DNA from 2 places in the Ructibacterium sp. SJQ-7 genome. Region 2 is predicted to be linked to the other one. Evidence: riboswitches for the same ligand, from Rfam matches in the RefSeq annotation. Region 2 holds a riboswitch; the other holds the start of a gene.
What was found. A riboswitch is a leader RNA that binds a small molecule or an ion and turns the genes downstream of it on or off. The one in region 2 is predicted to bind cobalamin.
Positions count from the first base shown of each region.

Region 1: linked by a shared signal. The riboswitch ahead of ACSAMO_RS07730 (energy-coupling factor ABC transporter permease) and the one ahead of ACSAMO_RS01675 (prenyltransferase/squalene oxidase repeat-containing protein) in region 2 are both predicted to bind cobalamin.

Region 1 covers NZ_CP195193.1:1,680,878-1,684,302, forward strand. Annotated here, with positions in the region: gene ACSAMO_RS07720 (radical SAM protein) at 1-114, opposite strand, end outside; gene hemL (glutamate-1-semialdehyde 2,1-aminomutase) at 111-1,400, opposite strand; adenosylcobalamin-variant (AdoCbl-variant) riboswitch at 1,742-1,819, shown strand; gene ACSAMO_RS07730 (energy-coupling factor ABC transporter permease) at 2,021-2,755, shown strand; gene ACSAMO_RS07735 (energy-coupling factor ABC transporter substrate-binding protein) at 2,770-3,054, shown strand; gene cbiQ (cobalt ECF transporter T component CbiQ) at 3,044-3,425, shown strand, end outside.
Region 2 covers NZ_CP195193.1:366,525-369,949, reverse strand. Annotated here, with positions in the region: gene ACSAMO_RS01680 (aconitate hydratase) at 1-1,639, shown strand, start outside; cobalamin riboswitch at 1,774-1,992, shown strand; gene ACSAMO_RS01675 (prenyltransferase/squalene oxidase repeat-containing protein) at 2,161-3,207, shown strand; gene ACSAMO_RS01670 (DUF4430 domain-containing protein) at 3,228-3,425, shown strand, end outside.

The DNA of each region.
Region 1 (3,425 bases), 1.3 Mb from region 2:
CAGTGCGGCACGTGCCACATAAAGCTTATCACTCTGACCGCATACACCGACTGTCCTGTTTCTGTCAACACCGCAGTTTCTCGGACAAAGTCTACATTCTCTGTAATAATTCATCGCAATATTTCCATAACCTTGTCAAATGCCGCCGCTGTCTTTTCCAAATCAGCCTTAGTATGTGCGTCAGACAAGAACAGCGACTCAAATTGTGACGGTGCAAGATAAATACCCTGTTTAAGCATTTCGTTAAAGTATACTTTGAATTTTTCGGTGTCCGACTTTGACGCGGTTTCAAAATTTGTTACGTCATTGTCCGTAAAGAATACACTCATCATTGAGCCTACTCTGTTTACACGAACATTCACGCCATATTTTTCAGCCGACTTTTTAAATTCACCCTCAAGATATGCACCCTTTTGTTCAATTTCTTCATATATATAGGGGTTTTCCTGCAAATATTTAATCTGTGCGTTACCCGCCGCCATTGCAAGCGGATTACCCGACAATGTACCTGCTTGATAAACAGGACCTGTCGGCGAAACAAATTCCATAATCTCACGTTTACCGCCGTATGCGCCGACAGGCATACCGCCGCCGATAATTTTTCCGAATGTGACAATATCTGCGTCCAAACCAAATCTGCCTATTGCACCCGACGCAGATAATCTAAATCCCGTCATAACCTCGTCCACAATAAACACGCTTCCGTACTTTTTCGTTATCTCGCGAATTTTCTGCAAATATCCGTCTTTAGGCGGTACAACACCCATATTTCCTGCTACAGGCTCAATTATAACTCCGGCAATTTCATTACCCATTTTTTCAAATGCGTCCTCTATTGCGTCAATATCATTGTACGGTAAAACAAGCGTGTATTTTGCAAAATCTTCAGGCACGCCTGCCGATGACGCACTTCCGAAAGTTGCCGCACCCGAACCGGCTTTTATAAGGAGCGAGTCACTGTGTCCGTGATAACAGCCCTCAAACTTTACTATTATATTTCTGCCTGTGTAACCTCTTGCCAGACGTATCGCAGACATAGTTGCCTCCGTACCCGAATTAACCATTCTCACAACATCTACACAAGGAACAAGCGAACAAATTCTCTTTGCAAGCTCCGTTTCGGCAAGGCAAGGTGCACCGAAAGACATACCTTTATCGCAAGCCTCCTTAACCGCCTCCAAAACGATTTCCTTACAGTGTCCCAAAAACATAGGTCCCCATGAGCCGACATAATCTATATATTCGTTTCCGTCAATATCATATATCTTACTTCCGTTTGCACATTCTATAAAAAGCGGATAAGTTCCGACATTCTTAAACGCTCTTACAGGCGAATTAACTCCGCCGGGTATATATTTTTTAGCCTCGTCAAAGGCTGTTTTGCTTTTTGATGTATCCACAATATATCATTCCTTTTCTAAACAGATAAAAAAATTATACACCCTACTTAATTTATTGTCAATTCCCTTGATTTTTCGATATAATAGTGTTAAAATAGACAAGATATATTTCAGATTCCAATAAATTGTCCGGAACGTGCAAAATAATTATTATATTTCATAAATTGATAAACACAGTAAATGATAGGCAAGCCTACGGCTTACCTATGCACTTTTTGTGAAAATAAACTCTAACGTACAAACGTACGCCGACGAGTTCATTTTCGCAAAATCCGAACTAATTTCTTGAAATCTGATGAGATGTACAATATATCCGTTTTCGGTAAACAAATATTTATTTATTTTTGTTTTCAAAAGGAGAAGCAGGGTGAAATTCCCTCACAGTCACGCTACCGTACAGTCGGATCGCCTGCCGAAAATCGAGCGCATTTGTGCCTACGAACGATGGGTCAATGGCGGAATCATTCAGATTTTAAGCCATAGGATTTACCCAATCCCTACGGCTTTTTTTGGTATGTGAAAATCACAAGTTTTCTACACTCCCAAAAAGTTTCATAACTGATTTAAGTGGTCACTTGTGTGCTAAAACATATTTCATAAGAAGAAAAGGAGAAAAATTTATGTCTTTAGCAAACAGGAAAACAAAACTATTGGTGGCAATGCTTTCACTACTGCTTGTCATTCCTATGACAAACGCATTCGCAATGCACATTATGGAGGGTTATCTTCCTCCGAACTACTGTATTATATGGGGAGTTGTATGTATACCGTTCCTTATCGCAGGCGGTATCAGTATGCAAAAACAAGCAAAGAAGAACAACAAAACAAAAATACTTCTTGCACTTGCAGGAGCTTTCGTTTTCATTCTTTCATCGCTAAAAATCCCTTCAGTTACAGGAAGTTGTTCACATCCGACAGGTACAGGACTCGGTGCAATTCTTTTCGGACCGTCGATTATGTCTTTACTCGGTATAATCGTGCTTTTGTTCCAGGCACTTCTTCTTGCACACGGCGGACTTACAACACTTGGTGCAAACACATTTTCAATGGCGATTGCCGGACCGTTCGTTTCATTCGGTATATACAAGCTTTGCCAAAAGCTTAACGCACCGAAAGGTCTTGCAGTATTTCTTGCCGCAACAATAGGTGATATATTCACTTATGTGGTAACATCATGCCAGCTTGCGCTTGCATTCCCTGACCAAAACTTCTTTGCGTCACTTGTAAAGTTTATGGGAATCTTCGCGGTTACACAAGTTCCGATTGCCATTGCAGAGGGTATTCTGTCTGTTATGATATTCAATGTATTGGCTAAGAACTGTACAAACGAACTTAAGCAGCTTAATGTTATATAAGGGGGTATATATTAATGAAACTTTGGGTTAAAAATACAATATTAGCAGTTATACTTGTTCTTATAATTGCCGTACCGCTACTGTTTATGGGCGGTCACGAATTTGGCGGTTCTGACGACCAAGCATCAGACGCCATAAGTGAATTGGACGAAAGTTACGAGCCATGGTTTGAGCCGTTCTGGGAGCCGCCGTCAGGTGAAATCGAGTCACTTTTCTTCTGTCTTCAGGCAGGAGTGGGCGCCGGTATTGTCGGCTTTGTACTTGGCAGAGTAACAGCTAAAAAGAAAAATGATAATTGATAAATTAGCATATAATTCAAAACTCAGAAATATTGCACCTATTGCAAAACTTCTGTTTTCAATGTCGGTGCTTGTTATCTGCATATGGGCAAACAGCTTTTTGGTAAGCGTATTTACTGCGCTTACTATGCTGTTTCTTATTATTTTTATAGGAAAAACATCGTATAAAAACGTATTTCATCTTATGACTGTCCCGATAGTTTTTATTATTATGGGTGCGGCCGCAATAGCAATTTCAATCGGTCAAAATTCAGGCGATATGCTTTTTTCACTGCATTTCGGCAATACTTATTTCGGCGTGAGCCATACAAGTCTTTTATCGGCTGTTCGCGTTATGATTAAGTGTTTCGGTGCGGTAAGCTGTATGTATT
Region 2 (3,425 bases):
TATTTGTCACCAAGTACATCTTGAGCGTTTCGGTATTCCGGGTAAAACACTTATCGGTTCGGACAGCCATACACCGACAGGCGGCGGTATAGGAATGATTGCCATAGGTGCAGGCGGTATGGACGTTGCTGTTGCAATGGGCGGAGGTACATATTACATTACTTGCCCGAAAGTCGTTAAGGTAAATCTTACAGGCAAACTTCAACCGTGGGTTGCCGCAAAAGATGTAATTTTGGAAGTTCTAAAGCGTCTTTCTGTTAAGGGCGGTGTAGGCAAAGTTATCGAATACTGCGGTGAAGGAGTTAAAACTTTGTCAGTTCCCGAAAGAGCAACTATTACAAATATGGGTGCGGAACTTGGTGCAACAACATCAATATTCCCATCAGACGAAATAACACATGAATTCTTGAAAGCGCAAGGCAGAGAAGAGGCATACACACCTCTATGTGCAGACGCAGACGCTGTATATGACGAAGAAGTTAATATAGACCTTAGCAAACTTGAACCGCTTGCAGCTTGCCCTCATTCACCTGATAATGTTAAGTCGGTAAGCGAGCTTAGTGGTATGAAGATTGACCAAGTTTGTATCGGTTCATGTACAAATTCATCACTTCTTGATATGATGAAAGTTGCACATATTCTAAAAGGTAAGACTGTTAATCCTGATGTTTCTCTTGCAATCGCTCCGGGTTCAAAGCAGGTTTTGAATATGCTTGCAAATAACGGTGCTTTGGCTATTATGATTGACGCAGGTGCAAGAATACTGGAAAGTGCTTGCGGTCCTTGTATAGGTATGGGACAGTCACCTAATTCAAAGGGTATTTCACTAAGAACGTTTAACAGAAACTTTGAAGGCAGAAGTGGTACAAAAGACGGTCAGATTTATCTTGTATCACCTGAAACAGCTGCTATTTCAGCTCTTACGGGTGTATTTACAGATCCGAGAACACTTGGTGACGCGGCTGATATAACATTGCCTGAAAAGTTCACTATAAACGATAATATGATAGTTCCTCCGGCAGATGAAAAGGATATGGACAGTATTGAGGTACTTAGAGGTCCTAATATTAAGCCTTTCCCTGTATCAGAGCCGTTAGCTGAAACAATAGACGCAAAATGCTCGCTAAAGGTCGGCGATAATATCACAACAGACCATATTATGCCTGCCGGTGCAAAGATTTTGCCGTTGCGTTCAAATATTCCTAAGATTTCGGAATTCTGTTTTGCTGTATGTGACGAAAAGTTCCACGACAGAGCGCTTGAACTTGGTAAGAGCGTAATTGTCGGCGGTTCAAACTACGGACAGGGTTCTTCAAGAGAACACGCTGCACTTGCACCGTTGTATTTGGGTGTTAAGGCAGTTATCGTTAAGTCATTTGCAAGAATTCATATGGCTAATCTTATTAATGCCGGTATCGTGCCGCTAACATTTGCAAATGAATCGGATTACGATAAGATTGACCAAATGGACGAATTGAAGATTGAAAATATCGGTAAGCAAATTGCCAACGGTAAAGTTATTAAGGTGACAAACGTAACAAAAGGCTTTGATTTTGAGGTTAATGCAGATTTGTCAGACCGTCAAAAAGAAATGCTTTACGCAGGCGGACTTCTAAACTATACAAAACAAAATTCATAATGTAATTCAAAAATGCGATGCTTTTAGGTGTCGCATTTTTTGTGTTATAAGGTATAAAATATGTGAATGTCAAGTATAACTTTAGTAATATAGCACATTGACGGTACATATTTTTGATGATATAATACTAAAAAATGAATAATCACACAAAGTGTCGGCTATATTGTATGGGTATAGTCGGTGAAAAGGGAATCGGGTGAGAATCCCGAACGATAACAGTCGCTGTATGTATTGAAGTTTTTATATTTTTTGATGAAAGTCAGTCATTGGGAAACTGAGAAGGCGAATATAAAAATGTTAAGCTTGCTTTATATAATACGAGTCAGAAGACCTGCTTTGATACTGCTCCGTACTTATTGATGTTGTCAATATAGGAGCAGTAGTATCGTACGCTTATATAAATGTATTAAGCGTGTTGTTTGCGTGCCGATATGTGATATACACAGGAAAACTCTGCTGTGATAATTTGAAAAAATTATCACAGCTTTTTTTATTTGATTTTACAGAAACGGAGCGTATTAATGAAAAAAATAATATCTTTAATTTTATCGTTTGTTTTGATTTCATCTGCAAATGCTTTTGCGGTAAGTATTGACGATATAAACAGCGTCATAAGTGATACGGAAAAATATTTATATGATAATTCGCAAACTCCTACCGTATCATCGATAGGCGGTGAGTGGCTGATAATGGGACTGAGCAGAAATGGCGGTGATATACCTGTCGGCTATTATGAGAATTATTACAACAATGTTGTCAATTATGTAAAAGAATGTGGCGGTGTATTGCATAACAAAAAATATACCGAATATTCAAGAGTTATAACTGCACTCACATCAATCGGAAAAGACCCTCAAAATGTCGGTGGATATAATTTATTACTTCCTTTAGGAGATTTTGAAAAAACTACTTGGCAAGGTATAAACGGTGCAATATGGGCATTGATTGCACTTGACTGCGGACAGTATGATATGCCGTACAATACCGATGCACAAATTCATGCAACAAGAGAAATGTATGTTGAAAAGATTATAAACAGTCAGCTTGATGACGGTGGATGGTCACTTTTGGGCAGTGGAGAGAGTGATGTTGATGTTACGGCAATGGCTCTGCAAGCACTTTCAAATTATACGGATAATTCCGAAGTGTCAAATTGTGTGAACAAGGCAATTTCTTTTTTATCGGCAAGTCAAAATGAAAACGGAGGATATTCAAGTTGGGGTACGGAAAATTCCGAAAGCTGCGCACAAGTCATTGTTGCACTTTGTGAACTCGGAATATCGCCTTTTGATGAACGCTTTGAAAAGAACGGCAAGAATTTAGCGGATAATTTAATGTCGTACTATACAATAGGCGACGGTTTTAAACATACATACGACGGTGACGGTTCGAATCAAATGGCAACAGAACAATGTTTTTACAGTTTGGTGTCGCTAAAACGATTTATGAACGGCGATAATTCGCTTTATGATATGAGCGATGTCTGCAATATATCACAAGATGAAATTAATGTGATAAAAAACAGTTTACAGTTTGTAATGATGAATTTGATTTTGCTTAGAAAGTAATAATTTTCAGGAGATATTGAATGAAAAAATATAAAAGGCACATAATTATAGGAAGTATAATTATTGCTGTATTGGTATTTGCGTTTTGGTGGGGCGGAGATGCACCGTCATTGCGCGGTTGGAATGTTGAGCCGACGCCGAAAGTAACGGAAAGGGTTATAATTGATGAGGTATATGACAATGATGAAAGTCCTACATCGACTGTAGAACCAACAAAT